Regions from separate parts of the Desulfitobacterium dehalogenans ATCC 51507 genome, predicted to be linked through region 3. Evidence: riboswitches for the same ligand, from Rfam matches in the RefSeq annotation. Region 3 holds a riboswitch; each other region holds the start of a gene.
What was found. A riboswitch is a leader RNA that binds a small molecule or an ion and turns the genes downstream of it on or off. The one in region 3 is predicted to bind cobalamin.
Positions count from the first base shown of each region.

Region 1: another riboswitch for cobalamin. It lies ahead of DESDE_RS05985 (bifunctional cobalt-precorrin-7 (C(5))-methyltransferase/cobalt-precorrin-6B (C(15))-methyltransferase); the one in region 3 lies ahead of cobT (nicotinate-nucleotide--dimethylbenzimidazole phosphoribosyltransferase).
Region 2: another riboswitch for cobalamin. It lies ahead of DESDE_RS10270 (energy-coupling factor ABC transporter permease); the one in region 3 lies ahead of cobT (nicotinate-nucleotide--dimethylbenzimidazole phosphoribosyltransferase).

Region 1 covers NC_018017.1:1,223,984-1,235,344, forward strand. Annotated here, with positions in the region: gene DESDE_RS05945 (molybdopterin-dependent oxidoreductase) at 1-1,776, shown strand, start outside; gene DESDE_RS05950 (4Fe-4S binding protein) at 1,791-3,167, shown strand; gene cls (cardiolipin synthase) at 3,303-4,832, opposite strand; gene DESDE_RS05960 (MarR family winged helix-turn-helix transcriptional regulator) at 4,991-5,443, shown strand; gene ftsH (ATP-dependent zinc metalloprotease FtsH) at 5,494-7,320, shown strand; gene DESDE_RS05970 (glycosyltransferase family 8 protein) at 7,429-8,271, shown strand; gene cbiD (cobalt-precorrin-5B (C(1))-methyltransferase CbiD) at 8,318-9,457, shown strand; cobalamin riboswitch at 9,499-9,677, shown strand; gene DESDE_RS22970 (hypothetical protein) at 9,633-9,839, shown strand; gene DESDE_RS05985 (bifunctional cobalt-precorrin-7 (C(5))-methyltransferase/cobalt-precorrin-6B (C(15))-methyltransferase) at 9,844-11,070, shown strand; gene cobI (precorrin-2 C(20)-methyltransferase) at 11,170-11,361, shown strand, end outside.
Region 2 covers NC_018017.1:2,103,876-2,112,545, forward strand. Annotated here, with positions in the region: gene DESDE_RS10100 (nuclease-related domain-containing protein) at 127-1,083, shown strand; gene DESDE_RS10105 (secondary thiamine-phosphate synthase enzyme YjbQ) at 1,034-1,432, shown strand; gene DESDE_RS10110 (DMT family transporter) at 1,493-2,428, shown strand; tRNA gene DESDE_RS10115 (tRNA-Glu) at 2,619-2,694, shown strand; tRNA gene DESDE_RS10120 (tRNA-Val) at 2,701-2,776, shown strand; tRNA gene DESDE_RS10125 (tRNA-Asp) at 2,783-2,858, shown strand; tRNA gene DESDE_RS10130 (tRNA-Tyr) at 2,889-2,972, shown strand; tRNA gene DESDE_RS10135 (tRNA-Met) at 2,981-3,055, shown strand; tRNA gene DESDE_RS10140 (tRNA-Gln) at 3,098-3,172, shown strand; tRNA gene DESDE_RS10145 (tRNA-Lys) at 3,179-3,254, shown strand; tRNA gene DESDE_RS10150 (tRNA-Gly) at 3,274-3,348, shown strand; tRNA gene DESDE_RS10155 (tRNA-Arg) at 3,356-3,432, shown strand; tRNA gene DESDE_RS10160 (tRNA-Thr) at 3,457-3,532, shown strand; tRNA gene DESDE_RS10165 (tRNA-Leu) at 3,541-3,625, shown strand; tRNA gene DESDE_RS10170 (tRNA-Ser) at 3,640-3,730, shown strand; tRNA gene DESDE_RS10175 (tRNA-Asn) at 3,744-3,818, shown strand; tRNA gene DESDE_RS10180 (tRNA-Ile) at 3,820-3,896, shown strand; tRNA gene DESDE_RS10185 (tRNA-Gly) at 3,902-3,975, shown strand; tRNA gene DESDE_RS10190 (tRNA-Glu) at 4,281-4,356, shown strand; tRNA gene DESDE_RS10195 (tRNA-Val) at 4,363-4,438, shown strand; tRNA gene DESDE_RS10200 (tRNA-Asp) at 4,445-4,520, shown strand; tRNA gene DESDE_RS10205 (tRNA-Tyr) at 4,551-4,634, shown strand; tRNA gene DESDE_RS10210 (tRNA-Met) at 4,643-4,717, shown strand; tRNA gene DESDE_RS10215 (tRNA-Gln) at 4,760-4,834, shown strand; tRNA gene DESDE_RS10220 (tRNA-Lys) at 4,841-4,916, shown strand; tRNA gene DESDE_RS10225 (tRNA-Gly) at 4,936-5,010, shown strand; tRNA gene DESDE_RS10230 (tRNA-Arg) at 5,018-5,094, shown strand; tRNA gene DESDE_RS10235 (tRNA-Thr) at 5,119-5,194, shown strand; tRNA gene DESDE_RS10240 (tRNA-Leu) at 5,203-5,287, shown strand; tRNA gene DESDE_RS10245 (tRNA-Ser) at 5,302-5,392, shown strand; tRNA gene DESDE_RS10250 (tRNA-Asn) at 5,406-5,480, shown strand; tRNA gene DESDE_RS10255 (tRNA-Ile) at 5,482-5,558, shown strand; tRNA gene DESDE_RS10260 (tRNA-Gly) at 5,564-5,637, shown strand; gene DESDE_RS10265 (CoA-binding protein) at 5,718-6,110, opposite strand; cobalamin riboswitch at 6,313-6,497, shown strand; gene DESDE_RS10270 (energy-coupling factor ABC transporter permease) at 6,700-7,440, shown strand; gene DESDE_RS10275 (energy-coupling factor ABC transporter substrate-binding protein) at 7,443-7,754, shown strand; gene cbiQ (cobalt ECF transporter T component CbiQ) at 7,834-8,604, shown strand; gene DESDE_RS10285 (ATP-binding cassette domain-containing protein) at 8,652-8,670, shown strand, end outside.
Region 3 covers NC_018017.1:2,766,630-2,777,990, reverse strand. Annotated here, with positions in the region: gene DESDE_RS13390 (CynX/NimT family MFS transporter) at 1-23, shown strand, start outside; gene DESDE_RS13385 (TerC family protein) at 154-843, opposite strand; gene DESDE_RS13380 (glycerate kinase) at 1,236-2,372, shown strand; gene DESDE_RS13375 (diguanylate cyclase) at 2,831-4,270, shown strand; gene lepB (signal peptidase I) at 4,384-4,905, shown strand; gene DESDE_RS13365 (aminotransferase-like domain-containing protein) at 4,966-6,126, shown strand; gene cobS (adenosylcobinamide-GDP ribazoletransferase) at 6,248-7,000, opposite strand; gene cobU (bifunctional adenosylcobinamide kinase/adenosylcobinamide-phosphate guanylyltransferase) at 7,002-7,616, opposite strand; gene cobT (nicotinate-nucleotide--dimethylbenzimidazole phosphoribosyltransferase) at 7,635-8,774, opposite strand; cobalamin riboswitch at 8,875-9,052, opposite strand; gene DESDE_RS13345 (ATP-binding protein) at 9,207-10,598, shown strand; gene DESDE_RS13340 (GerAB/ArcD/ProY family transporter) at 10,775-11,361, shown strand, end outside.

The sequences.
Region 1 (11,361 bases), 1.5 Mb from region 3:
GCAATCGGTACCAATAACATTGATGGGAATCCGCGGCTTTGTATGGCCAGCGCGGTAGGTGGCTTTACAACCACTTTTGGAGCCGATGAGCCCATGGGATGTCTGGAGGATTTTGAACATGCTGATGTGTTCTTTATCATTGGTTCCAATATTGCGGAAGCACATCCTGTTCTGTTTGCCAGACTGACGGACAAAAAGAAAAAAGATCCTGAGACCAAGATTATTATCGCCGATCCGCGGCGTCATCGCTCCCATGAAATTGCCGATATTTCTCTGCAGTTTATACCGGGAACCGATATGGCTCTTCTGCACGCTATGGCTTATGTTATCGTCGCAGAAGGGATGGCGGACGAGGAGTTCATTGCGAAGCATACAAGTTTCTCAGATGGTAAAGAAGCTATAAATTTTGAGAACTATAAGGAGTTTCTTAAGGAATTTACACCGGAGAAAGCTGAAAAAGTGACAGGTCTGACCGCTGACCAAATCCGGGAGGTTGCACGCCTATTCGGCGAAAAAGGCAAGAACACGATGTCAATGTGGACGATGGGTATCAATCAGCGTGTAGCCGGTGTCTGGGCAAATAATCTTATTCATAATTTGCATCTGATCACCGGGAAAATCTGCAAACCTGGTTCAACTCCTTTCTCTTTGACCGGTCAGCCCAGTGCTTGCGGAAGTGTTCGAGAAACTGGAGCATTATCTCATTTACTCCCCGGGCATCGTGTCATTGCTAACGAGAAACATAGAAAAGAAATAGCCGAGCTATGGGGCGTACCGGCTGATCGGATTAGTCCCCAGGTCGGTCTACATACCATGGAATTGTTTAAGGCCTGCGGGGATGGCAGAGTGAAGTGTCTCTATGTTATGTGTACTAACCCGGCACACTCCTTACCGAATGTCAATGCCTATCGGGAAGGGTTTGAAAAGGTCTTTATGGTTGTTGCAGAGGTTTTCCACCCGACAGCTACTACGAAGTATGCAGATGTGGTTCTTCCTGCAGCTTTCTGGTGTGAGAAAGAAGGTGTGTACGGTAACACGGACCGCCGTACCCAACACTTGGCTAAAGCCATCAATCCTCCCGGTGAGGCCAAGCCTGATTTGGATATTCTTCTCGACCTTGCTCGCCGTCTGGGTTACGGTGATCTTTTCCCTTTCAAAACTCCCGAAGATGTCTGGAACGAATATCTTAAATGTACAACAGGAACTCATATGGAGCTTGCCACTTATCCGGCCCTTCGAGATGCCCATGGTATTCAGTGGCCGTTAAAGGGACATCAGGGGAGTAAAGGGGCCGTGCGTCGTTATGTGGCTCCCGAAGACCCTTATGTCAAAGAAGGAATTGATTTTTACTCCGCAAAGGATCATAGGGCAGTTATTTTTGCAAGACCGTATCTGGGTCCTGCGGAAGTAGTGGATAAGGAATACCCGTATTATTTAACGACCGGCCGGATTCTTGAACACTGGCATACCTTGACCATGACAGGTAAATGTCCCACCTTAATGCGGGCGGTGCCCAAACAATATGTGGAATTGAATCCTCAAGACGCAACTGAATTAGGAATTAAAGAGGGAGATATGGTCCGACTGGTATCCCGTAGAGGAAAAGTTGAATTACCGACCAAAGTTGGCAAGCCTGGCGAACCACGACCTGGTCTGCTCTTTGCTCTTTGGTTTGAACCGGACCCCTTGGTGAATGCTGTAACTATTGATGCTGTAGATGCCGCTTCAAAAGAGCCTGAATTCAAGATTTGTGCTGTTAAAATAGAAAAAGTCTAAGAATAATCAGGGTAATGCTTAAAACTTCTTGGAATCGGTGTCGGCGCATTGTTCAAGTAAGCATGATCTTAATCTTTCTATTACCCCTTATGGGAATTTACCAGGTCATTGGGACATTGAGTTCCAGCAGGATTCTCGGTTTGACGCTAACAGATCCATTTGCTTTTTTAGAAATCCTATTGGCATCAAAAGCCGTCACAATTACTTTCCTGATGAGTGCACTGTTAATTGTCGGGATCTATCTGTTCTTAGGGAAAGTTTTCTGCAGTTGGATTTGTCCTATAGGGTTCCTGATTGAAGGCGTTGATGCTCTAAAGAAGAAATGGAAATGGTTGACACGAATACAGCTTAAAAAAGCTGTCACTCATGAACAAAAGCAATATTATTGGGCCTTACCTTTCTTTCTGGTGCTTAGTTTGGTTGTAGGGATTCCTATATTTCAGACTCTATCCCCTTTAGGTATCCTTTATAGGACCTTTTTGTTCGGGTTAGGGCTGGAAGCTTTTCTTATCCTGATGATCATCCTATTGGAGCTGGCAGGATACAGGCGTGGTTGGTGCAGGACGCTTTGTCCAATCGGGGTGTTTTATGCGCTAGGCTCTCGCTGGAGCCCCATCAAGGTTCGTTGCGATACGGATAAGTGTGTACAATGCTTTAAATGTGTAAAGGCATGTAATTATACTGCTGAAAGTTTGAAAAGTACTATCACAAGCACAAGCGAATTTTGTGTTTCGAGTCTATGTACCCGATGCGGACGTTGCATTGATAGTTGTTCAAGCGGAGCTCTGCAATTTTCTCTGCAACCTGTTGCAGATCTACTTTCGGAAGAGGGAGGGGAAAAAATATCCCGGAGGAGTGTTCTCCAAGGGGCAGGAATGATTGCTCTGGCAGGATTGGCCTATAAACCTTCTCAGGCTCTTGCTGCCGCTGCTCCCAGGGTTTTTCGCCCGCCGGGTGCAGTTAGGGATGAAGAGTTTTTGGCTAAGTGTTTGCGCTGTGGCAAATGTATTGAAGTTTGCCCGGATAAGACCTTATTAAGTGCGCATCTCGATCAAGGATTAAATCTTGGAACCCCTTATTTTATTCCCCGTCGAGTACCCTGCTCACTGTGCATGGAATGTCCTGATGTGTGTCCCAGTGGTGCCCTTGTACCTTTGGGCATGCGAGAAGTAAAAATCGGTATTGCCGAAATTGATAAAAACCGATGTTATGCTTATCAGGATGATGTATGCCGCTCCTGTTACAACAGTTGCCCGTTGATTGACGAAGCGATTAAGATGGAAGGATTTCAATATCCGGTGGTTGATCCGGAGATCTGTACAGGATGTGGAATCTGTGAGTATGTTTGTGTGATGGAATACCCGGCTATTCAGATTAAACGGATGATGTAGGTTCTTATCGCCATCTCCTCCTAAAAATAAATAGGCTAAGTGCTTATAAACCTAACAGGAGCTTTTCAGCAGATTTACGAAAATGCTGAAAAGCTCCTGTTTTTTGCAATTAGTCTTAAGCATACTATTGAAATTCTACATCAACGGAGCGAAAATACGAAGAATCGTACGTCCTAATCTACGGTACCATTTGACAGCACGACAATCCTCTACGGTAATTTGCTGGCATTTTGCCAAAGTTTCTAAATAATCTTCCTTTACTTCCAAGATACTTTGAGTCTTATAGAGATAAACACCGCATTCGAAGTGCAGGTAAAGGCTTCTGTAGTCCATATTGATGGTTCCAACCACAGCGTGGACATCGTCCACAAGGATGGATTTGGCATGGATAAAGCCGGGTGAATATTCGTAGATCTTTACGCCGCTTTCGACAAGGAGCCTATAGTTCGAACGGGTCATGGAATGAACAAACCAGCGATCCCCACGATAAGGAGTCACGATACGAACATCAACACTTCGTTTGGCAGCAGAGCAGAGGGCCGAAAGCATTACGTTATTCAGGATTAGGTAAGGGGTGTTAATATAGATAGTGCGTTCTGCTTGAGCGATGAGAGTGTGGTAAACGTTTTCACTCATAGGTTCTTCATCTAAGGGACTGTCTCCAAAGGGCTGGACAAATCCGTCGGTTGGGTGGGCCTCTGCCTCGTCCGCAGGTAATTTGTATCGGGTATAATCTTCATTCGTCTCAGTCTCATAACCCCATAAGGATAAGAACATCACTGTAAAATTCCAGACGGCCTCACCTTGGATGAGTATGGCGGTATCTTTCCAATGGCCTAACCGGTCATAGGCATTAATATATTCATCAGCCAGATTGACCCCACCTGTAAAGGCTATTTTTCCATCGATCACGGCAATCTTGCGATGATCTCGATTGTTCATGTGTATAGAGAGAACAGGAATCAGGCGGTTAAAGACACTGCACTTAATTCCTTTCTCCTCCAGTTTCTTTTCATAACCATAGGGCAACTTAAAGAGACTGCCCACATCATCATAAAGGACTCGAACATCCACACCTTGTTGGACTTTTTCTACTAAAATATCGAGAATAGAATCCCACATGACCCCTTCATCAATAATGAAATACTCTAAGAAAATAAACTTCTCAGCCTTTCTCAATTCCTTTAGCAGACGCTCATGCATTATCTCGCCAAGAGGCAGATATTCTGTAATGGTATTCTTATAAACGGGGCAATAGGAATATTTCTCGATATATCGAGAAAGGTTAGCTGCGCGATGATTTTGTACTTCAAGCTCCTGAACGATGACTTGATTCTGTATTAAAGACTGGTTCATTTTTTCGTTGACAGCCTTCATTTCACGCTTTTTACGCTTGCTTAACTTATTGCGGCCAAACAAAAGATAGAATAGACCCCCGAAGATAGGGAAGATAAGTATGGGGATAACCCAAGCAATCTTATAAGCGGGGTCAGATTTGCTGTTCAATATATAAAGCAGGGCGACAATGCTGAGAGATGTACAAATAGTATAGAAATAAATAAAATAACTGCTGAATCTCCAAATGATCATAACCAGAGCAAAGATTTGAAGGAGGAGAAGCAAGGCGATAGATATCACACGGTAAAGCATAGGCAAATTTTTCATGATTCTCCCTCCCATTCGTTATCTTAGTATATGTAAATTCCGGACTTTTTGTCCACTTGATAAAAAACAAGGAACTATGATGTATTGACTAGATAAAGTATACACTATAATATATATAGTGTAAATATAATATCGGAGAGCGTGGTGGGGGCCAAAGCATGAAAAGCATGGTATTTGAGAATGAAATCTGGGATTTCTTAAGGACGATAACCGAAGGTATGGCCAATGCATTCCGCCCCATTGTTGAGGAACACGGCTTGACCTTAATGCAGACGCGAATCTTAGTGGAAGTTAAGGACGGAGGACCTCACACTATAGGGAGTCTGGGAGGAATCATTGGCCTTACCAGCGGGAATGCCTCCTCAATGTGCAAGAAATTGGAGACTGCAGGATTTCTAAGACGGATTCGTACTCCTGAGGACGAACGATTTGTAAAACTTACCCTTACACAGCACGGGGAAGACACGGTTTATAGGATAGAGGAGGCTCTTGAACGGCGTTACGGTGCTTTTTTGGAACATAAGGGCGAAAAGGAATACCAACGATTTATTGAGTGCATGGACAATGTGAAAGCCTTTATGCAAGAGATGTATCGATTTGATCCGAAGTAGAATCAGAATCCCTGTGAGCGGTTAGATATAAAAATAATGGAGTGAAAAAAATGAACGGAAAACAAACCCCGAAGAAACCGCTTATCTATTATTCCCTGATTGCCTTGTTAATTCTTCTGTTCCTTAATGCTTTTGTTTTTCCAGAATTGCTTAAAAGACAAATTACTCAAGTGGATTATGGCTCTTTCCTGTCTTATCTTGAGAGTGGAGCGATTTCTGAAGTCGAAGTTCAGGATAATCAGATTGCTTTTGTGACCAAAGACTCCACAGGTAAAGAAACTGTCTTTGTTACAGGTGCCATGGATGATCCCGAATTGGTTAATCGCCTTAAGGCTGCCGGAGTGGATAAATATTCTCAGGTTATCCCCCGGGAAAACTCGCCCTTAATGAACTTTCTCTTGACTTGGATTCTTCCCATGATCTTATTATTTGGACTTTGGCATTTGCTGGGCAATCTGATGCAGAAAAAGATGGGCGGCGGCATGAATGCCATGACCTTTGGCAAGAGTAATGCTAAAATCTATGTTCAAGCCCAGACGGGCAAGACCTTTGCCGATGTAGCGGGTCAGGATGAGGCGAAAGAAGCCCTCACGGAAATAGTGGATTTTCTTCACGACCCCAGCCGTTATGCAGCCATTGGAGCGAATTTGCCTAAAGGGGTTCTTTTGGTAGGGCCTCCGGGAACGGGGAAGACCTTGCTGGCAAGGGCTGTTGCCGGAGAGGCTAAAGTCCCCTTTTTCTCCATATCCGGGAGCGAATTTGTAGAGATGTTTGTGGGAATGGGTGCTGCAAAAGTCAGAGATTTATTTAAACAAGCCAATGAAAAAGCCCCCTGCATCGTTTTTATCGACGAGATTGATACTATCGGGAAAAAACGTGATGGAGGATCTTTCGGAGGAGGTAATGATGAGCGGGAACAAACCTTGAATCAACTTTTGTCCGAAATGGATGGCTTTGATGGGAAGAAGGGTGTTGTGATTCTCGCGGCTACCAACCGGCCGGAATCACTGGATAAGGCTTTATTGCGCCCTGGACGCTTTGATCGCCGAATCCCTGTAGAGCTTCCGGATTTGGCAGGCCGAGAAGCCATTTTAAGGGTTCATGGACAAAAGGTGAAAATGGAACCCTCTATCGACTTTAAAACTATCGCCCGAGCCACTGCCGGAGCATCCGGGGCTGAGCTGGCTAATATTATCAATGAAGGGGCTTTGCGGGCTGTTCGTTGTGGGAGAAGCCGGGTGAACCAAAGCGATTTGGAGGAGTCTGTGGAAGTCGTTATTGCAGGCTATCAGAGGAAAGGGGCAGTGATTTCTCATCGAGAAAAAGAGATTGTTGCTTTCCATGAGATTGGTCACGCTTTAGTGGCGGCCAAACAAACTGATTCTGCACCCGTTCATAAGATTACCATCATTCCGAGGACTTCCGGTGCCTTGGGTTACACTATGCAAGTGGAAGAGGATGAGCGTGTTCTGATGAGCAAGGAGGAGGCGTTCAATAAAATCACGACCTTTACAGGAGGCCGGGCAGCCGAAGAATTGATCTTCGGAACCTATACTTCAGGAGCCTCCAATGATATTGAACAAGCGACCAAAATCGCCCGCGCCATGGTTACCCGTCTGGGGATGAGCAAGAATTTTGATATGATGGCCTTAGAAACAGTGAATAATCCTTATCTTGGTAGCGATACCTCTTTGATGTGTTCCCCTGAAACCGCAGCCAAAATTGATGAGGAAATCCTATCCATCATTAAAAGTGCCCATCAAAAGGCCTTCGGAATCTTAAAAGAGAATATTGACAAACTCCATGAGTTGGCGCGTTTTTTGTTAGAGAAAGAAACCATCACCGGAGAAGAATTTATGGCGGTGCTCTCAAGGTAAAATGAAGGACTGGTGATGTTTTTAACATCCCGGTCCCTGTTTTATATTGAATAGGTGACAAAGCATAATCCTCATATCCAAAGATAAAACCAGCAAAGGGGTAAATCCATGAATATTTTAGTCACCCTAAACTCGAATTATATTATACACTTGATCGTCATGCTCACCTCTCTGATTGAGTCCAATCCAGGGGAGCAGTTTACAGTTTATGTGGCTCATTCCGGCATGTCAAAAGAAGACTTTACCCGCATCAATCATGCCATTGACACCTCTCGATGTAAAATTGAAGACATTAAAATTTCCGATAAGGGTTTAAGCGATGCCCCCATTACCAGCCGCTACCCCAAAGAAATGTATTATCGGATTTTCGCTGTCAAATATCTCCCGGATCACCTCGAGCGGATTTTGTACCTGGATCCGGATCTAGTGGTGATAAATCCCTTAAAGGAGTTCTATACCATAGATTTCCAAGGGAATTTCTTCGCGGCGGCCTCCCATGTCAAGGAAATATTGAAAAGGATTAATCATGTCAGGCTTAATATGGCTGAAGACAGCACCTATGTCAATTCGGGGGTTATGATGATGAACTTGTCTCTGCTGCGCCAGGAACAGGATATTCATGAAGTCTATGAATATATTGAGGGATATAAGCATCGCTTATTTCTACCTGACCAAGATGTCCTTAATGGAGTTTATAGTGATAGAACGCTGACTGTGGATGCGAAAATCTATAATCTTAGTGAACGGTATTATGTTCTCTATAACCTGAATCCCAAGTATTGGGATGCGAAGATTGACCTGGATTGGGTCCGCAATAATACCGTGATTATCCATTATTGTGGCCGCAACAAACCCTGGAAGGAAAATTATATGGGGGAATTGGATGTTTTCTATAAAGACTATGCACAAAAGGTTCATGACAAAATGAAGGATTTTGAGACGACGAGGTGAAATGATAGCATTATAGTTGAATACGATAATAGATGGGGCGGCTGATATGAGGAAAGAGATGAAGGACAGGCATTCATGGAAAATGGGCTTTACTACGGGCAGCTGTGCAGCCGGGGCGGCAAAAGCCGCATGCTTCTTACTGAAAGGATTAAATCAAGGAACACAAGTAGATATCCCACTGCCCCAAGGGGAACGGCTTCAATTATCCATACATCGATGGGAAATGGAAAAGGATATAGCTCGTGTAGGTATTATCAAAGATGCAGGGGATGATCCTGATGTCACCCATGGTTTGGAAGTGGTAGCTCAAGTGCGGGTTCTTTCTGAAAAAGGAGAAATCCTCATTCGCGGGGGTCAAGGTATTGGCGTCGTTACCAAAAAAGGACTTCAGATTCCTCCAGGGGAAAGCGCTATTAACCCTGTTCCCCGGTCAATGATTCAGGCAGCGGTACGAGAAGTATTTCCCCAGGAAGAAGTCCTGGTGGTGATTGAGGTGCCTGATGGAGAAGAGCTTGCTTCGAAGACCCTGAATCCTCGTTTGGGAATTAGGGGAGGGCTATCGATTTTAGGCACAACAGGTATAGTTCGGCCTATGTCAGAGGAAGCGTTCAAGAATTCTATTCTGCCTGAGCTGGATCAAGCCGTTGCTTATGGACATAAAGCCATTGTTCTAACTCCTGGCAATTATGGTTTCAGAGCAGCTACGGCGGAACTGAAAGTTCCTGAGGAAGCCATTATTCAGATGGCCAATTTTGTGGGCTTTCTGCTGGAGGAGGCTGCCTATCGCAAGATCGAGAAAGTGCTTCTCTTTGGTCATATTGGTAAATTGATTAAAGTAGCCGGGGGGATTTTCCATACCCATACCCATGTTGCCGATGCCCGGATGGAAATTTTAGTGGCTCATGCCGCACTGAATGGTATTGACCGGAACTTTTTGCAGACCATAGCGGAGTATCCAACGGTTGAAGGTGCTGCTGAAGAAATTCGTACCAAGGGTTGGGGAAATCTTCTGTTTAAATTAGCAGAAAGGGCGAGTTGTCGGGCTCAAGAGCATGTGCATGGGGAAGTGCAGGTGGGAACCGCCTTTACTTTGCTTAACGGTGAGATCATTGCCTGGGATGATCAGGCCAAAGAGATCTGCAAAGAATTTTGGCATTGGCCGCAGATAGAGAAGGAATTTAGGTAAAAGTAGAGAATAACTTAGTAATTCGAATTAAATTGTCACAACAATCGGATAATACTCAAGGTTCCTCTTTTGAGGATGAAAAGGGAAGTCGGTGAAAATCCGGCGCGGTCCCGCCACTGTGAACCACGAGTGCCTCCTTATAGCCCACTGGGATAATCCTGGGAAGGGGGGAGGCATGAAGACTGGAAGTCAGGAGACCTGCCTTGAACATTGCATTACGCCCACGAGCGATGGGTGTGGTGATTATTTCGGAATAACCGAAGGGAAAAACCAAAGAGCCGCTCAGGGCTCTTTTTTATTTCACTATAAATCGCGGCAGAATTGGGCAAAGCCGAAGGCTTGGTTAATTAACGAAATAGTGGTTAAACAAAGGGGAAGGTGATGGGATGATCCAAATATTGGGGATAGGCCCTGGTACAAGAGCATGGGTTTCCCAGGCTGTTGAAGAAATGGTCCATCAGAGCGATGTTTTGGTAGGAGGGCAACGAGCCTTAAAGCTCTTTCCGGATTTCAAGGGAGAGTCATACCGGGTCAGTGGAAATTTAGCTGAAACCTTGGAAACCTTGCAGAGAGTATTACAGCAGGGAAAAAAGGCAAGTGTCCTGGTTTCTGGCGATCCAGGTTTTTATAGTCTGCTTCCTTGGTTGAAAAGGGAGTTCCCGCAAGAAGAAATCCAGGTGTTGCCTGGCCTTAGCTCCATTCAGCTTGCTTTTGCACGAGCAGGGATCCCCTGGCAGGATGCAGAGTTGCTCAGTGTCCACGGCCGTCCGCTGAATTGCTTACCTTTACATCTCAGCCGCCCCTTGGGAGTTCTCACTGGGGGTGAAAACTCACCTCAGAAGATTGCTGAGTATTATCATACCTATGACTTCAATCCGCAGATCTCTCTTGGCAATGCCTTGACTTATCCGGAAGAGCGTTGGTTAAATACAGATGCTCATCAGCTCATGGATTTGGAAGAAGATTTCTCTAATGCGGTGATGATCCTCTACCCTGAAAATCCAGAGGATAAGTCGGCTCAATCCTTGCTTTCATTGCCTAAGAGCTTTGGTATCAAGGATGAGGAGTTTGTTCGTGGCAATGTTCCCATGACTAAGAATGAGATTCGGATTCAAGTTCTGGCTAAGGCAGAGATTACCCCTTCGACCCGGGTCTTGGATGTGGGAGCAGGGACGGGTAGCATAAGCATTGAAGCGGCGCTTTTAGCTCATCGTGGCTGCGTTTATGCCATAGAAGAAAATCCGGAGGCACAGGAGCTTATTCTGAAGAATCAAGAGAAGTTTCGGGTAAGAAATTTGCGACTGGTTCGTGGATCTGCGCCTCAAGCGTTACAGGAAATCCCCCCTATGGATGTCTGTATTATTGGCGGTAGTCATGGGCAGATTCGGGAGATTTTACTTCAAGCTCCCTTGGCGCCTGGGGGAAGGGTTGTATTGACTGCCGTAACTTTAGAGACATTAGCTCATGGTATGGAAGCCTTAAAAAGCTTGCAATATGAGGATGTTGATGTGGTTTCGATCCAAGCTGTACGCTGGAAGGGTATTAAGGATATTCATCTTGCCCAGGCCCAAAACCCCGTATTTATACTTTCAGGAAGAAAGGGGATTATTTAAGGCCTCTGCTTCAAACAAAGGAGTTAAGAACCCGTTCAAAAGAAAATGAGCTCCAGAACCGCGGGATGGTTGCGGGCCGAAGAGCTAAGGAGGAACGAAGTGAAGAAGGATAGGAACGAAGACACAAACATAGTAAACAATCAGATCAGTGAAAAGGCTAAGCTTTACGGAATAGGGGTAGGGCCGGGGGACCCGAAGCTTATTACCTTGCGGGCAGTGGAAATTCTACAAGCTATTCAGGTGGTCGCCATACCCAAGTCCAAGATGGAGCGGGAAAGTGTCGCGTGGGAA
Region 2 (8,670 bases), 660 kb from region 3:
TACGTGGAAATTCCATGACAAATCTTGGATGAAAGGGTTTAGCTGTTAGTTATTCATTCTGGAATATGGTAAAATAGTGGCATGCTCTAAGCCGATAGCAGAGGACTAATGACTAGGGGGATAGCCTTGTTCTTTTGGAAACGGGAAAAAGAAGTGAAAAAAATTACTCCTGAACTGAAAACTGCTCGGGAGACCTGGCAAGGGAAAAAGTATAAGACCAATTATTACTCTTATAACTCGGTAAGGAGAAGAGACTCCTTACGGAGCAAGAAACAACGTAAACATGAGATCGGGGAATACAAGCTTGAAGTGGAGCTTACTCATTTGCCAAGATGCTTTCGTCGTCTGAGCAATCTCCTGTTAAAAACAAAGGGTGGCTTTCAGCAGATTGATCACCTTCTGATATCTCCTTATGGAATCTTTCTCTTGGAGGTCAATAATTTGTCGGGGCTGATTGTAGGGGAAGAAGAGGACCCCAAGTGGTATCAGTCGATTACCTGGAGGGTGAAACCTTTCCCTAATCCTATTCTGGAGAATCAGGTCCGAATTAAAGTGCTGCAAGAGTTGGCGGGGCTTGATGAAACAATCCCGGTCTTTTCTTATGTGACCTTTAACCGGCGTTGTAACCTGAAGGTTTTTTCAAGTGTGGTCTTTTATGATATTGATCTTCTGGCCTCAATCATTAAACTGACCCAGAATCAGCCTGTCGTACTCTGTGATGAGGAAATTCTGCAGATTATAGAGAGGATTGAAAAAATCAATGTGACGGAGCTGGGGATTCGCAATGAGTATGCTGCACGCCAGCGTAGAGAAAGAATGCAGCATAGACCGAAGTATGGGGATATTCGTTGCAGTATTTGCCAAAAGGCTGTAAACGAACGAATGGCCCGATATTGTCTGAATCGTCCTGAGAAATTTGCTTGGAAAATCTATTGCGAAAAACACCAAAGGGAAATGACCAGGGTAGTAAGACGGGAATACACTCAACGTGAAGAATATGAGGAGATCGGAAATGGTAAGGGGAGAGAAAGACATGATACATACGTTAAGACTGGAGACCCAAAAAAGGAATCAATGGATTGATATTACTTTTTTAATAGAAGGATTTTTGCAGAACTCCCAGATTAAGGATGGCGCAGCGATTATCTATTGTCCTCATACTACGGCGGGAATCACGATTAATGAGAATGCGGATCCCGATGTTTCCCGGGATATGCTGAGGCGCCTGGATGAGATCTGCCCTTGGGATATAGCCCAGGATAAGCACGGGGAAGGGAATTCGGCAGCCCATTTGAAAGCCAGCCTGATGGGAAGCTCTCAGACTGTCATAATCAAAGAGGGAAGATTGCTTTTAGGCCGTTGGCAAGGGGTTTATTTTTGTGAATTCGATGGACCTCGCTCCAGAGAGTGTTTTGTAAAGATATTGGCTTAAAAAATAATTGTAGGGCAAAGGCAAGTACCCATTTTGGAAGTAAGTACTTGAAAGGGAAACATGAGTGAACTTATAGTTGAAAAGCACGAAGAAAAGACTCAAAATATCAGGACAAAAGCCGTCAGAGGGACGATATTTACCCTTATTGGCGGGATCAGTTGGGGATTTTCCGGTGCCTGCGGACAATACCTTTTTTCCGTGAAGGGGATCGACCCTCATTGGGTTACAGTGGTACGGATGTTTATAGCGGGGCTGATTTTATTTTCTTTGGTTTTATTTAAACATAGAAAGCAAATGATAGGTTTGTTCAGCAATACAAAGGATCGCTGGACACTTATCGCCTTTAGCTTATTTGGGCTTATCTCTTGTCAATACACCTATTTATTGGCCATATCGTATACCAATGCGGGAACAGCGACTGTGCTGCAGTATTTAGGGCCGTTATTAATTATGATTTTCGTTTGCGGAATAGATAGGCGCTTACCGACGAAGACAGAAGGCATTGCTATTGTTTTAGCTGTAACCGGTACCTTTTTATTGGCTACCCATGGGAATCTCAGCAACCTTGTCATATCTACCCAAGGGCTTTTCTGGGGACTGATGTCCGCTTTAGGATTGATGCTTTATACGATCATTCCGGGGAGGATTATTGGCAGATGGGGGAGCATCGTCGTTACAGGCTGTGGAATGTTAATCGGTGGGACAATCCTGCTTATATTTATTCGACCTTGGCAGATTCCCGTTTCCCTGGATTGGCAGGTGTTCTGGGGGATGTTGGCTATTATCGTGATCGGGACGGTTGTGTCTTTTACTTTGTATTTACAGGGGGTCAGTGATATTGGGCCTGTAAAGGCTAGTATGATCGCCAGTGTAGAACCTGTGTCAGCTGCTTTGTTCTCCGCTTTTTGGTTGAACACGGCTTTTGTCTGGCTCGATATTATAGGGTTTGCCTTAATTATTACCACAGTGATTCTTTTGACAAGGAAGGGAAGCTGAGAATAGATTGGATTAATGGACTTGTATTTTTTCTGTTAAAGAGCGGTACAATTAACTAAAAACAGGAATATATAGCCAGATATTGTTTCGAATTAACCGAATGTTTTCCCTAAAATATGTTAATTCTACTTAATAGAAAAAAGTATTTGACAAGTAAAGCTAGTCCATGTATTATAGTTATTGCGCTAGCGGCCCATTGGTCAAGCGGCCTAAGACACCGCCCTTTCACGGCGGTAACACGGGTTCGAATCCCGTATGGGTCACCAAAATTCGGGCGATTAGCTCAGCTGGGAGAGCGCCTGCCTTACAAGCAGGATGTCGGCAGTTCGATCCTGTCATCGCCCACCAAAATCCGGCCCCGTGGTGTAGTGGTTAACATGCCTGCCTGTCACGCAGGAGATCGTCGGTTCAAGTCCGATCGGGGTCGCCATTTTAATTTTATAAGCGGGAAACACAATGTGGGTAGATGGCCGAGTGGTTAAAGGCGGCAGACTGTAAATCTGTTCCGAAAGGTACGGTGGTTCGAATCCATCTCTACCCACCACTAAACATCGCGGAGTGGAGCAGCGGTAGCTCGTCGGGCTCATAACCCGAAGGTCGTCGGTTCAAATCCGGCCTCCGCAACCAAGGTTTTAAGTCAACAGCAGTTGATTTAAAAATAGATAGGATAGGGATGTCGCCAAGCGGTAAGGCACCAGACTTTGACTCTGGCATTCGTAGGTTCGAATCCTGCCATCCCTGCCATTTTATGAGCCATTAGCTCAGTCGGTAGAGCACCTGACTTTTAATCAGGGTGTCCCGCGTTCGAGTCGCGGATGGCTCACCATTTTATCATTCAACGACATGCGGGTGTAACTCAGTGGTAGAGTGTCACCTTGCCAAGGTGAAAGTCGCGAGTTCGAATCTCGTCACCCGCTCCAAAGACATGCGCTCGTAGCTCAGCTGGATAGAGCGTCTGACTACGAATCAGAAGGCCAGGGGTTCGAATCCCTTCGAGCGCACCATTTCAATTTTAGATAATCCTCAATGCCGTTATAGCTCAGTTGGTAGAGCGCATCCTTGGTAAGGATGAGGTCACCGGTTCAAATCCGGTTAACGGCTCCACAAACAATGCGGGAGTGGCGGAACTGGCAGACGCGCACGTTTGAGGGGCGTGTGGGTAACACCGTATGGGTTCAAGTCCCATCTTCCGCACCAAAAAGTAGTCTTTCGGAGAAGTACTCAAGTGGCTGAAGAGGACGGTTTGCTAAACCGTTAGAGTGGGTAACTGCTGCGAGGGTTCGAATCCCTCCTTCTCCGCCAGTCATAACACTATTCCTCGATAGCTCAATGGTGGAGCAACCGGCTGTTAACCGGTAGGTTGCAGGTTCGAGTCCTGCTCGGGGAGCCATGGCAGGGTAGCCAAGTGGTCTAAGGCAAGTGGTTCATACCCGCTCATTCGAGAGTTCAAATCTCTCCCCTGCTACCACACCTGCGGGTGTAGCTCAATGGTAGAGCGCTAGCCTTCCAAGCTAGTTACGTGAGTTCGATTCTCATCACCCGCTCCATAGGCAAGATTTAACCGTACTGATGTCAGTACGGTTTTTTTCACGATCAGACTTTCATGCTGAAAAGCAAGCATTTCCTCGGTAGAAAATGCTACTTAATTAAAAACTTAAGGTGCTGTTAAAATAAATTAAATAATTGTAGGTGAATTTTAGATAATAAGCAGACCAAAATAGTCAGTTAAGAGTGTATAGAATGGCGTATAAAAGCAGTATATATGGGTGATATAAGATTAAACTACTTTTTTAAATAAACGTGTTGACATTTATGCTCGATTCGGATATACTAACAAATGTTCCGCTAAAACGGCCCATTGGTCAAGCGGCCTAAGACACCGCCCTTTCACGGCGGTAACACGGGTTCGAATCCCGTATGGGTCACCAAAATTCGGGCGATTAGCTCAGCTGGGAGAGCGCCTGCCTTACAAGCAGGATGTCGGCAGTTCGATCCTGTCATCGCCCACCAAAATCCGGCCCCGTGGTGTAGTGGTTAACATGCCTGCCTGTCACGCAGGAGATCGTCGGTTCAAGTCCGATCGGGGTCGCCATTTTAATTTTATAAGCGGGAAACACAATGTGGGTAGATGGCCGAGTGGTTAAAGGCGGCAGACTGTAAATCTGTTCCGAAAGGTACGGTGGTTCGAATCCATCTCTACCCACCACTAAACATCGCGGAGTGGAGCAGCGGTAGCTCGTCGGGCTCATAACCCGAAGGTCGTCGGTTCAAATCCGGCCTCCGCAACCAAGGTTTTAAGTCAACAGCAGTTGATTTAAAAATAGATAGGATAGGGATGTCGCCAAGCGGTAAGGCACCAGACTTTGACTCTGGCATTCGTAGGTTCGAATCCTGCCATCCCTGCCATTTTATGAGCCATTAGCTCAGTCGGTAGAGCACCTGACTTTTAATCAGGGTGTCCCGCGTTCGAGTCGCGGATGGCTCACCATTTTATCATTCAACGACATGCGGGTGTAACTCAGTGGTAGAGTGTCACCTTGCCAAGGTGAAAGTCGCGAGTTCGAATCTCGTCACCCGCTCCAAAGACATGCGCTCGTAGCTCAGCTGGATAGAGCGTCTGACTACGAATCAGAAGGCCAGGGGTTCGAATCCCTTCGAGCGCACCATTTCAATTTTAGATAATCCTCAATGCCGTTATAGCTCAGTTGGTAGAGCGCATCCTTGGTAAGGATGAGGTCACCGGTTCAAATCCGGTTAACGGCTCCACAAACAATGCGGGAGTGGCGGAACTGGCAGACGCGCACGTTTGAGGGGCGTGTGGGTAACACCGTATGGGTTCAAGTCCCATCTTCCGCACCAAAAAGTAGTCTTTCGGAGAAGTACTCAAGTGGCTGAAGAGGACGGTTTGCTAAACCGTTAGAGTGGGTAACTGCTGCGAGGGTTCGAATCCCTCCTTCTCCGCCAGTCATAACACTATTCCTCGATAGCTCAATGGTGGAGCAACCGGCTGTTAACCGGTAGGTTGCAGGTTCGAGTCCTGCTCGGGGAGCCATGGCAGGGTAGCCAAGTGGTCTAAGGCAAGTGGTTCATACCCGCTCATTCGAGAGTTCAAATCTCTCCCCTGCTACCACACCTGCGGGTGTAGCTCAATGGTAGAGCGCTAGCCTTCCAAGCTAGTTACGTGAGTTCGATTCTCATCACCCGCTCCATAGGCAAGATTTAACCGTACTGATGTCAGTACGGTTTTTTGTTGTTATAGGCTTGAGCCTATTGAGCGAAAGCGGTAGGCCTATCTTCCGGGGCGTGTTTCAACCAGGACGCATTCATGGGTGATTAACTTGATATGGTTTTCGCGCCCCTTTGATAAAGCTTCATCACTCTCGGCGCCAGGCTGCATCCAGATTCTTTTGATACCTAACTGGGCACATTGGTCGACAATTTGTTCCGATATATGGGGAGGAACGATGAGGCTGACCACATCAGGAAGAACGGGTAAGGCATTTAATGAGGGGAAGCAAGGTTCGCCGTCTATCTCTGAGAGTTTTGGATTAATAGGATAGACTGTATAACCGGATTGTTTGAGCCTATGGTATACTTTAGTGCCAAATTTAGCCGGATCCTTAGAGACTCCAACAACTGCCCAGGTCTTCTGTTCTAAGAACTCTTCAATGTACTTTCGCATTTTTTTCTCTCCTTAACTTTCTTTTATATTATCGATAAGAATTAATATCACCATTTAGCTCTTTTTAAATCGTTTGATCAGCGAAATCTGGTCTTCCATTAGATGATAAATCGAAAAAATCAGAGAGATGAACTAATTAATATTAGTTTTCTCCATAATTAATATACAATTTACTTAGAAAAGTTGCTATAATGTTCTTGAAATTAAATATAGAGAGTTGAGTTGATTTTTCGTAAGAAAAGTCATAAGGGAAGTCAGTTAAGCTGACGCGGTGCCCGCCACTGTAAGAGGGAGTTGACTCACAATGATGTCACTGGATTATTATCTGGGAAGACGTGGGTTAATGATGAACTTGAGCCAGGAAACCTGCTTACTCTCTAAATTCAAGGAACCTACGGGATGTTGGGGAGGTGGATATCAGTGTTCAAGATATTCTTATCTGATACAGGATAGCAAACCCTTCTGCAAAGAAGGGTTTTTTGCATATCAGATAAGTATCAGATGTATATAGGCTTAAGGTGTACATGGCACCTGCATTGAGGTTATTTCACAAAGAATTTGTCCTATCAAAAGTGAAGGAGTGGGGAGTATGTCCAAACGAATACAGCTCTTTGTTGGTTTAGTCCTAATGATGTTTTTAATTCCCTATAAAGCATCGGCTATGCATATTATGGAGGGTTTTTTACAGCCGGGTTGGGCGATTTCCTGGGGAGCTTTAACCATACCCTTTGTCGTGTTAGGTATCTTTTCGATCAAGAAAACGATCTCCCTTAATCCACGGCTGAAAATTCTTTTAGCCATGGCAGGAGCTTTTGTTTTTGTTCTGTCTGCTCTTAAATTGCCCTCGGTTACCGGGAGCTGCTCGCACCCAACAGGGGTAGGTTTTGGTGCGATCCTTTTTGGACCGACGGCTATGGCGGTTATTGGAGTTATTGTTCTTTTGTTTCAGGCATTGCTCCTGGCCCATGGTGGATTGACTACCTTAGGAGCCAATACTTTTTCCATGGCAGTGGTCGGTCCTTTTGTCGCTTATGGTGTTTATAAACTTGTACAAAAATTCAAAGGCCCCCAATGGTTAGGTGTGTTTCTGGCTGCTTCCTTAGGTGATTTATCCACCTATGTAACCACATCGATTCAACTGGCCCTGGCCTTCCCTTCAGAAGTCGGAGGAATTGCTGCTTCTCTTACTAAATTTATGAGCATCTTTGCTGTAACGCAAATCCCGCTGGCTATTAGTGAAGGGATACTGACTGTAATCATCTTCAATGCACTGGCCAGCTACGGAAAAAGTGAGCTGCAAGATCTTAAGCTGTTGACAAAGGAGGCGTAAAGATGGCGAATTCAGGTGTAGAACAAACAAAGCGATCGACTTTAAAGATTAATCTGTTGTTATTACTGCTCGTGGTTGCCATAACTGTGGCTCCGTTAATTCTTATCAAGGACGCTGAATTTGGCGGGGCAGATGGCTTGGCGGAGGAAGAAATCATGACTATTCAGGAGGATTATGAGCCTTGGTTTTCCCCCTTCTTTGAGCCTGCCAGTGGGGAAATTGAGAGTCTGCTCTTTGCCCTTCAAGCAGGCTTAGGAGCAGGGGTCATCGGGTTCGGCTTAGGTTATTATAAAGGACGGAATAAGACTGTGTGAACGACTTGAGCCATATGGAGCGGGAATCCAGAAAACTACTTAGTGCTCACCGAAAGGGTGGGAGGAGGCTTCAAATAATATGCTGAATACGGATACCTATGCTTATGCCTCTCGGCTTAAAGCGATTGACCCTATGCAAAAGTTCATTTTTGCCTTCTTAACTCTGGGGGTATGTCTATGGGCCGATCAAATGGTTGTCTCCATAGCTGTGATTGTACTTATGAGTGGAGCTACTATTTTTTTCGGAGGCGCCCCCTTCTCCGTATGGCTCAAATTGATGATCGTTCCTATGTCATTTTTAGTTATCGGTATTATTACGATCGCCATTAATATTTCTCGTGATGTTCATAGCTTTTTATGGGCTTATTCCATAGCAGGGTATTGGGTAGGAATTTCAGAAAGCGGGATACGTGAAGGTATTAATCTTTTTTTCCGGGTACTCGGCTCCGTATCCTGCCTCTATTTTTTATCTCTAAGCACTCCCATGGTGGATTTGTTGTCCGTATTGAGGAGGCTCAGACTGCCCAAGCTTATGGTGGAGATGATGGGACTTATTTATCGTTTTATCTTCGTGCTTTTAGAGACTGCTGCGACCATGCTGATTGCTCAAAATTCTCGGCTGGGCTATATCAATCTTAGAACCGGGTATCGCTCTATGGGGAGTATGGTGTCTGTCTTGTTTATTCGTGCTTATAAACGTTCTAATGAGTTATATACCTCTTTAGAAGCCCGGGGATATGATGGAGAGATCAAGGTCCTGGAAGAAACCTATGAGAATAATAAAAAGTTAGTGTTTCTGGCCGCGCTGATTAACGGAGTATTGATTTTCTTGGCATTATTTTTGAAATGAAATAGACCATCTTAAAGACTTGAGGAAAGAATATGAATGAGAGTATAATGCAGGACAACATAATAC
Region 3 (11,361 bases):
TCTCGAAGCTGTTGATGCCGTAATAGTCAGATTGGTGGCGAAATGGTTCCGAGTAACCCGGCAGCATGATTAAAAAAAGAACCTATAGACATAGGCCACTTTTTGCGGTGTCCATTCTATAGGTTCCTTTTTATTTACAATATTCCTTTTGGACTAAGCGGCATTTTTTGCCGATTCCAAGACTTTTTTCTTATTTATACGATGACCAAGGTATAAAACACCGGCGATGAGGACTGCGCTTAACCCCCATTCGATGAGGGGGCTTTCTCCTATGACATTGACGACGAATTTTTCATGCACAAGCATGGTCACAGCGGTATGAGTAATAACAGCGGCTCCAATGGGAATAATCACCGGGAAGCGGTCAATAGCCTTAATGACAAGGGTACTCCCCCAAACCACGATGGGGATACTAATGAGTAAGCCGATAATAACAAGGATGGGGTGGCCATGGGCAGCACCGGCAACAGCCAGAACATTATCCAGTCCCATAACGGCATCGGCTATGATGATTGTTCGCACAGCACCCCAAAAATTTGCGGCACTTTCTACCTGTTCATCGTGTTTCTCATCGGTAAGGAGCTTAAAGGCCATCCAAACCAGGAGAAGGCCGCCGACAAACATCAACCCGGGAATCTTTAAGAGGTAAACGGCCACTAAGGTAGCTAAGGTCCGGATTAAGATAGCTCCTCCTGTGCCGGCGAAGATCACTTTTTTTTGCTGCTGTTTCGGCAGATTGCGGGCTGCCATGCCGATGACAATGGCATTATCGCCGCCTAAGACCAGGTCCATAATAACGATAGATAATAATGCTTGAAAAAATTCAGGGCTGAATAACTCCATCTTGTTCTTCCTTTCATTCTTTAAGATAAGCCATAATCCTTATTATGTGTTTTCGGAGATCGTATTATTGCATCAAAAAAGACCTTCACCCCCCTAGTGGGCAAAGGTCTTGCTTACAACAACGTTGTCAACAAAGCCGGGATGTTAATCCGTAATGACGACTTTGCTGTCCAGCTACTCCCCTTTGAACCTATTACTTTTTTAGTATAGCCTATAGGTGCATTTACCGTCAAGGATAATTTTGTAAAGTTAAGCCAACCTTAGGGAGCCGATTCCCGACCATTCACCTGTTTATACATTGTGTTTTGCAATATTTTAGTATAAAATTCGAAATAAATACTCAAGGTGATATAGTATAGGTGCTCTATTTGAACTATAGGAGAGAGATAATAATGCATGTACTCATAGCCGTTGATTCATTTAAAGGAAGTTTAAGCAGCCAAAAGGCCGGAGAGGCCATTACCCTGGGAATTCAGCGGGTTTTTCCCGAAGCTACTACAGAGATTATCAGCATGGCGGATGGAGGGGAAGGAACAGTTGAAGCCATTGTCCATGCCGGTAAAGGGGAGCTGCTTAGGACCAGGGTTACCTCACCTCTTGGTGAGGAGGCAGAGGCCATAATGGGCCGGCTTCCCGATGGAACCATCGTTCTGGAAATGGCTTCAGCCTCTGGCTTGCCCATGGTCCCCCCCGACAAGAGAAATCCTCTGGTGACCACCACAAGAGGCACAGGGGACCTTATTCGTGCTGCCTTGGATTTGAAGCCCCGGGAAATTCTCATCGGTATTGGGGGCAGTGCAACCAATGATGGCGGAGCAGGAATGGCTCAGGCCCTTGGAGCAAGACTTCTTGATCGGGAAGGACAGGAACTGAGCCCCGGTGGAGGTTTCCTGGATCAGCTTGATAAAATCGATATTTCGGATCTCGATCCACGCTTAAAAGAGACAAAGATAACGGTAATGTGCGATGTGGATAATCCATTGTGCGGCCCTCGGGGAGCTTCTGTAGTTTATGGACCGCAAAAAGGAGCGACACCGGATAAGGTTGAAATTTTAGATCGGAATCTTGCTCATTTTGCTCGGAAAATCCAGGAAGATTTAGGTCTGGATTTAAAAGACGTTCCAGGAGCAGGTGCAGCCGGAGGTCTAGGGATGGGGCTTTTGGCCTTTACAGGGGCTCAACTTAAGACCGGTGTGGAAGCTGTTCTCGATACAGTAAATTTTGATAATAAACTTCAAAAAGCGGATATTGTCATCACAGGTGAAGGGCGAATCGATGGCCAGTCAATTTATGGAAAAGTACCCATGGGTGTTGCTAAACGAGCCATTAACTGCGGGAAACCCACTTTGGCCATCGTTGGTTCCATCGGTGCCGGCTCTGAAGCACTGTATGAGCATGGAATAACCTCTATCATCACTATTGTCAATGGCCCTATGACCTTAGAAGAATCTATGGAAAGAGCTTTTGATTTAACCGTTGACGCTGCGGAGCGGGGATTCCGTATCTTGAAGCTGGCTTATCCGGGGTAATCTACCTAAAAAAGACCTGTAAGCGTAGCTTATCCTACAGAAGAGAGCGATTTGCGCGGAGGGGTGGCCAGGCGGACGATGTTTCCGCAGCGATAGCGAAGCCACAGGTTCACATCAGGTATTACCCAAAGGTTTGGTGGAGCTGCTGTGGGAACCAGGCCGCCAGCCCTGGAGCGCCTGAGCGGTGCGGATGTAGGATAAGCTACTCAGCCCTAGCGACTTTTTCATCCTCTGCTGGTATCACTTTTTTTTGTGACTTAGAAATAGTTCGATTTTCAGAAAACCGGCATATATTAATTGTAGTTATACCGAGTTAATAGAAACCAAAGTCCTTCAACTTAAATCGTTAACTAATTTAAAATTAATTTGTTAAAAGAATTATCAAAATCAAAACCAATTTATTAATAGAATGTGGTAAAATATTTACTGTATAAGCCTATCATTCAAATTGCTCTTAAATGAAGGGTGAGGAGTCAGTGCAATTACAGAGAATTGAAAAGAGGGAATTTCCCGATAATAGCCCTTCGTATGCAGAGATTTTACTGACTACCATTCAAGAGATGAATCGTGAGGAAAATCTCTTGACGGCATTAGATCTCTTTACTCAGCGAAGTCTGGAGCTATTTAACTGTGATTTAGCTGCAATCTACCTTTTTGAGCAAGGAAAATACAAACTTTATTCTATCAGCTCTCGTGATGACAAGTACAGAGAAACGGTGATGTTAAGCGAATTTCCCCAGGATTTCCGGGAAACCTTTACCGAAGTCGTGGAAATGGACGAGGAATGGGTTTTGCCCTTAAGCCATTTTGACAAAACCTTAGGAGCCTTTATCCTTAAGGGTAAGCGGGCTCAGTCCAAAGATGAACGATTAGCGGTTTTTGTAAAACAAGTTATTTCGATTATATCTTCTTTTATTTTTGAAAGAATGCTGAGAATTGACTCTTTAGATAGGGAACAAGCCCTTACCTTGCTATTGCGGGGAACAGAAATTCTCGTCCGTGCTGACTCAGAAGAGCAGCTTTTATCGGAAGCTGGAGAAATGGCCATGGAAATTCTGTTTTTGCCCGGAGGATTTTTTCTGTTGGAGAGTGCCGAAGGGACCTGGGAAATGCGTTCACCTTTTGGGCGGCTGAAACAAGAGATGGAATGGGATTGGCGAACTTGGGTCAGGCAATATATCTCTAAGGAGGAATGTTGTCTTAGAAATGCCAAGGTTCACTTTCTTGATATTGAAGATAATCCCTTTAAATGGGAGCGTGTGTGGATACATCCTCTCCAGACCCATAGCGGGGTAGTTGGTGAGCTTTGGCTTATGAATGCAGGTAAGCACCTCAACGACCAAAAACAAGAGATACTGGCGGCCTTTATTCGCGTAGTTGGGGTTGCTTTAGAGACGATTCGCCAGCGTGAGGAGCTTGCTCGTTTGGCCAATACGGACCGCTTGACAGGAATCCTTAATCGTCAGGGTTTCGAGCAGCGTGTTCGTGAAGAAATAGCCAGTACCCTAAGGAGAAATTCACATTTCTTATTATTGGTTCTCGATTTGGATCTGTTCAAACAACTCAATGATACAATGGGGCACCCTATGGGGGACCGGGCCCTGAAAGAAATCGCTCAAAACTTACGAGCCGCAGTACGGGAGCAGGATATTGTCGCCCGAACGGGTGGCGATGAATTTACCGTGGTGCTGACAGAGGTTTCCATGAATGACGAATCTCTGGCAGTTATTGAACGGATGAGAAAAAGCATGTGTCTTGAAATATATAATTTAGGAGTCAGTATCGGAGTTGCCGAGTTTCCGACGGAAGGCCGTAGCTATGATGATCTGTATCGTTTAGCTGATCAAAGGCTTTATAGAGGTAAAAATTTAGGGAAAGGGAATATCATAGCGGACTGACCCTCCAAGCGGAGGGGTCTTTTATTTAGTAGGGATTTCGTGGTATTCTGAAACAAGTAAGCAAGCTTCGTATATCCACACAGTGGACAACTATTGCAGAGGGTGTGACTTGAATGAAAAAATATTTACGCACAATTTTTGAATGGGGGATTTTGATCGTAGTCGCCTGGGTTTTATCCTTTGGAATTAGAACCTATATCATCGACACCCGCATTGTCCCTACCGGTTCCATGCTCCCCACTATCCAACTTCAAGATCGCTTAATCTTCGATAAGGTATTTTACAAAAGTAAACCCCTCCAGCGTGGAGATATCATTATGTTTACTGCACCAGAAGGCTCGGGAGAGCACGATGATTTGGTTAAACGTGTCATCGGTTTACCCGGGGAGACCTTGGAAGTCCGGGAGGGTAAAGTATGGATTAATGGAGAACCCCTGGAAGAACCTTATTTGAAAGAGGCTCCTGAATATGACTATGGGCCTATCCAAATTCCGGAGCAATCCTACCTTGTTTTCGGGGATAATCGCAACAACAGTAAGGATAGCCATGTCTGGGGCTTCGTTCCCGAGAAAAATATCGGAGGAAAAGTTTTAGTGCGTTATTGGCCTATGGAACGCTGGGGTTTTCTTGAGTAATGAAGGAATAATATCTTTGGGTATTATTACTATAGATTTGAGGATGGAAAGGAGAAGCTAATGAAGTACGCCAAGTGGATGAAAAATGTAGGAGAAGGATTTATCGGGGAAATGCTCAGAGCAGCCCAAAACCCCGAGATGATATCTTTTGCCGGAGGGTTACCTGCCCTTGACCTTTTTCCTACTCAGGATTTACAGGCAGCCTTCCAAAAGGTTTTTGAGGAACAGGGCAATTCCGCCTTACAGTATGCTCAGACCGCAGGATATCCGGAGTTGAGATCATGGGTTGCCTCTCAGCACAAACGCAACCAAAGACCTGCCCAGACCAGCGAGGTGATTATCACCACCGGAAGTCAGCAGGGATTGAGCCTATTAGCCCAAACTTTTTTGGATCCGGGAGATACGGTTTTCTTGGAGACGCCTACTTATTTGGGTGCTATTCAAGCTTTCGAGGGATTTCGGGCTAATTTTCAGATGATCCCCTGTGATGAGGAAGGAATCATTCCCAGTGAACTGGAGAAAGCTTTAGCTTTCACCACGCCCAAATTTCTTTACTTAATACCGAATTATCAAAATCCCTCGGGAAGAGTTATGGGGCTGGAGAGAAGAAAAGAGCTTCTCAAAGTGTCCCAAAAATATGATCTGCTTCTTATCGAGGATAATCCTTACGGAGAATTGCGTTATGAAGGAGAGGCAATCCCTCATCTGGCGGAATTGGGGGAAAATGTCATCTATCTTGGGACCTTTTCCAAGGTTTTGGCACCGGGGTTGCGGATAGGTTATGTTCTTGCCGATGAAGATATTATTATGCATCTGGAACAAACCAAAGAAGGCGTGGATCTTCATAGTAATAACTTAACTCAGAGAGCGATCTATGAATATCTGAAAAAGGATCTTTTGCCGGATCATATCCTCAAATTGCGGAAAGTTTATAATGATCGCCGTCAGGCTATGGTGGAGTCCATCCATACTTATCTGGGAGATAGAGTAGAGATGATCGTCCCCTCAGGTGGTTTATTCCTTTGGGCCAAGCTGATTGGCGTGAACAATAGCTTTGACTATGTGGAAGATATGATTCGCCAAAATGTTCTTTATGTTCCCGGAGCTCTCTTCTACGCCGATGGCCGGGTGTCCAATGAAATGCGCCTCAATTACTCCTGCTCGACACCGGAGATTATTGAAGAAGGAATGAAGCGTTTAGCCAGGGGGCTGAATAAATAGGCTTGAAAAAGCTTTACTACCTGTACTAAAACTAAGAGACCGTTGCCCAGTGAACTTCACAGTTCGTTGAGCAACGGCCTCTTTTGTTAATTCGGAACGGATTACGAATTTCGGACAAGTTCTAAGAAATCAGAGGGAATGCCCCCAAAAGAAAGAGCAGTTCGGAGAGTTCAATGCTGGCGCCATAAAGATCCCCGGTTAACCCTCCCAGAAGACGGGACACCTTGCGAGTGAAAAAGAGGATGAATAGGGTGGCTAGAATAAAGCCGGAAATCCCCGGCCAGTGCAGAACCCAATAGGTGAGGAAAAGGAGCAGCAAGCCTTCACCTAAGAATAACCACCGGGTTTTAAGGGAGGCTTCATGAAATCCCTGACCGAAGCCCTGGGCCCGGGCGTAAGGGAAGAAATGAACCCCAATCTGAAAAATCCAGCGGGATAGGATGGGCATGAAAAGAATGAGGTAAGGAACAAAAGGTGAGGGGAGGGCAAGGAGTCCGGCCAGGAGAGTGAATTTGAGCAGCAGGTAAACCATGGCACTTACGGCGCCGAAGGCTCCCACATGGCTGTCCTTCATAATCTCCAGCATGCGTTCAGGTGTCCGTGCTGAAAGCAATCCATCCATGCTGTCCATAAATCCATCAAGATGGATTCCCCCGGTGAGAATGAGTTCCAGGGTAAGGAGTAAAGCGGCCGTAACCAGAGGTGGGTAGTGGGGAAGGAGCAGGATGAGGGCCAGCCAGAGTGTTCCCCCCAGAATTAAGCCCACTAAGGGATAATAATGCTGGCTTTGAGTGAACTCCTCCGTGGTCACATTTTCCGGCTGTGGAAGAGGTATTCGTGTGAGAAAGGTCAGGGCGATCCATAATTTGCGCATGCTAGGAATCCTCGCGCCGCAAGGAATCCAATAAAGCCTGGCCGGTGGCTTTGATCTCCGTCGGATAACCGGCAACGACCGAATAGACCTGTTGGGCACCTTGACCGAGGATCTGGTTGGCCCTGCCGGCCAGATCCCGATACACTCTGGAAAGAGGATTATCGGGAACGATACCGTCTCCCACCTCATTGGTGACCATAATCACCTGAGGGGTAATATCCTGGGCTATATGAGCGATGGTGCGGACCTGTTCCAGAATCTCCTGCTCTATCCTATGGAGGGCTCGGGTATACTCCTGCTCAGGCAAATCATCCTCTGCCGGATAGTTGGCAAGAAGAAGATTGGTCAGCCACAGGGTCACACAGTCCACCAAGAGTACCGCCTTGTCCTGGGCATGTCGTTCCAACACCGATGAGAGGGCAAGGGGCTCTTCCACTAAGTCCCAATGGGAAGGACGCTGGTCTTGATGTTTTTTGACACGCAAAGCCATTTCCTCATCGTAGACTTGTGCTGTGGCAATGTAGATTACGGGCAGACCGGGATGGGCTGCCAGGAGCTCGGCAAAGCGGCTTTTACCGCTGCGGGCCCCGCCGGTTATGAGAACAAAATCCGACATAGTTACCTCCAATGATGCTTAGTTTTTACTGCTGACCCCTGCGGATTCAAAAGTAGCCATCTCATTGAGAATGCGGATGGAGGCATCCAGGAGATGGAAGCCGATAGCGGCCCCTGTTCCTTCTCCCAGTCTGAAATCCAGGTGCATGATGGGTTTCAGATCCAGTTCTTTCAAGGCGGTAATATGGCCAATTTCCACGGAAGAATGAGAAGGAATCAGGAAGAAGCGGGCCGTGGGGCAGAGACGTGTAGCAATGAGTGCGGCTGCCGTGGAGATTACTCCATCTAAAAGGATGGGGACACGGGAAAAGGCTGCTTGAAGAATTGCTCCAGCTAGGGCACCGATCTCTAAACCGCCTATTTTGCTGAGAACATCCATCCCATCCTGGGGATCCGGCTGATTGATTTCGATAGAACGGGCGATAACCTCTTGTTTGCGGATGAGTCCCGCATCATCCAGACCTGTTCCCCGTCCGGTAACCTCTTGGGGGGGCAAGCCCGTAATGAGAGAAATAATGGCTGCACTGGGAGTCGTATTGCCAATCCCTACTTCCCCAGTAGCCAGGACATTTACTCCGGAATCAATAGCCTGGCGGGCGATTTTAGCTCCGGTCAGCAGGGAGAGGAGAGCTTCTTTGCGGCTCATGGCGGGTCCCAGAGCCATGTTATGAGTTCCGTTCATGATGCGGTGAACCATGAGCTCAGGCGGGTCCAGAGGAAAAGCCATTCCCACATCGGTGCAGATCACATCAGCGTTGGCATGGCGAGCCAGGACATTGATCCCTGCACCGCCACTTAAAAAGTTATAGAACATCTGCGGGGTTACTTCTTGAGGGAAGGCACTGACACCTTCGGCCACCACACCATGATCTCCGGCCATGACGAGGATGGCCTTTTTTTCTACTTCCGGCCAAGGTTGCCCTTGAATCCCCCCCAATTGCTTGGCAATTGTCTCCAGGACCCCTAAACTGCCCTGAGGTTTGGTCAGGGAATCCAAGCGTGCTTGTACCGCTTCCATAGCCTGTTCGTCAAGACCGCGTATTCCCTGGATAAGATGGTTCAATGCGGCTTCACATTCCTCAAGGGAAGCAGCACCCAGGTTCTCCTGTTTAAAGAAATCATCCCATAGCTTGTCCTGTTCTAATTCGGTTTTACTCATCTTTATTCCTCTCCTTTGTAAAAAAAATAAAGTCCCGCCACTTAATAAGTGGTCGGGACTTTGCCTTCATCGCCGCTGCTTTCCAAATTCACCCATGGAAAGGCTTTATACATTCCTGGCAGGTCTCCTGGCTTGGATTCAAACGCTTTTTACCCCTTCCCGGCGTTGCCGGTGGTTATGGTTTAAGCTCATCCTACACAGTGGTGGGTCCGCACCGGAATCACACCGGTTTCCCTATTCTCCCCCCCGTGGGGGCACCAAAGAATGGTTTAATTTTTAATTAATTATAGAATACCAAAGAAGGAGAGTTTGTCAAGTAGTTGGCTTGTATTAAAAGAGAGATTCCGGTAAGATCAACCCTTTACTTAAGGAATTGAAGGATTTATGATAGTGTCTAGGAGTTGTACTAGAACACATAAGGATGTGCATTGCGTGAATAGGACAAAAATAACTCGATTATCCCTTCTTTTTGATGGAATGGTTGTGTTCCGTGGCTTAATAGGAGACCCAGTGGCGGCTTCTTGCCAGAGTCTGCTTCAGAAAATTGGGAGCAAAGAATTTGATCTTATGGAAATCTATAAAGACTACCATCATTTCTGCTCCTTAGCTACCCAGGTTCATTGGCCGGATTATCTTTGGGAACGTATTCTCCAGGATGACAATGAGCTCACCAGGCAAGCAGCCCAGGGGGGGAAGAATAGGGTATCGACCGGGCTTCGCCAACTGGCAGGGCGGGAGCTGCTGTATTTACGAGAGATCGCTGAACTGACGGCTGAAGAGATCAAGGATGCGGTTAATGCGCGGTGCGAAGAGCAGGAGATGGAAAACCTGGCTCTCTGGCAAGAAGCTCCTTTGCACCCTAAAACCTGGCCCATATGGATAAGTCTTCAGGAGATGAAGATGGGGGATGCTTATCCTACGGAAACCTATGGGCAAGAAGAAAGTTATGCTGAGGGTTATCTCTGGTCTTGGCAAAGAAGGCTGAAGCAAAGTCTGCTTCAAGGGACGGCAGAAGAAATGGTGGAGGCTCTCCTTTCTTATTATCAAACTATGGGTACAGGATTGTTTGGTCAGTGTATAGCTCTCAAATGGAGGGGCGAGACAGAAAGGCTTGAAGGGGTACGCCCCGATCCCATGCGCATAAACAAATTGATTAATCAAGAACGGGAGCAGGGAATCATCCTTCAAAACACTGAATTTTTCCTGAAAGATCTTCCGGCCAATAATGTGATTCTTTACGGCAACCGTGGGACGGGTAAATCTTCCTTGGTTAAGGCTCTATTGCAGGAATATTGTGATCAAGGACTACGTCTCGTTGAATTATCGAAAACAGATCTACAGGACTACCCTAAGATTATTCGGCTCCTGGCTAAGCAGCCTCTAAAGTTCATCTTGTTTATTGATGACCTTTCCTTTGAAGATACGGAAGGCGATTATAAGAATTTGAAGACCTTATTGGAGGGGGGCTTGGAAGGAAAGCCTCAAAATGTGCTGATTTATGCCACCTCCAATCGGCGTCATTTGATAAGAGAAACCTTTGGCGAACGCCAAGTTGATGAAGTCCACCGACGGGATAATATGGAGGAAAAGCTGTCTTTATCCGACCGCTTCGGCATTACGGTCACCTTCCCCACACCGGACCAGGAAGGATATCTGAAGATTGTCGAGAAATTAGCGGCTCAGGAAGGGCTGGCAATTCCAAGAGAGGATCTGCGGCAGCAGGCTCTGCGCTGGGTTATGAATCATAACGCCCGTTCCGGGAGAACCGCTCGTCAGTTTGTGAATTTTTTACTGGCCAAGCAAGGGATGGCGACTCATCCATAGTTTTTTCAACCGGCTCACAGGCCGGTTTTTTTATGGTGCGGTGTGCGCAAAGCTGCATAGGGGTCTGCCCCCGACACGGCAAAGGAAAGAGATTAATCCCTTCGGAAGATGCATAGTATCAGGCTGAGTGTTCATCCTAATACTAAGCTATCTATAATGGTGAAAGTGTGAAATCCATGAATGTAAAAATCTCAAGCCGCCAATCCTTTTGTACATATTTCATTATTGTCTCACTATCTTTAGGCATGCCCAATCTACTAATAAGAGAGTTGAGGCAGGATTTTTGGCAGGCCATCCTAGTGGCTATGGTTATAGAAGCAATGCTGGGTTTTTTCTTATATAAAATGGGGAGGAATTATATCAATCAGACGATTTTCCAGTACAGTGAGAAAATCCTCGGCAAAACCTTAGGAAAGATAAGCGTTGGAATTTTTAGCATTTACTTTATTAGTGTAGCCATCACTCTTACCCAAGCTCTTATCGACTTCTTTGGTTCGGTGGTGATGCCGGAAACTCCGAAATACGTCTTTGCTTTTTTGCTTTTACTGGTGAGTACATATGCCTGCTGTTCCGGGATTGAGGTGATTATGAGGCTCTCTGAGATTATTGCCCCTTTTGTCCTTGGCTCCTTTCTTTTTGTGACGCTGTTTAATATAGGGAATCTGGAGTTTGATAATTTGAGACCGGTTTTCCGGCACGGAATAGGTGAGATTCTAAGGGGGTCCATGCTTCCTTCTGCTTGGTTCGGAATCTGCATTATTAT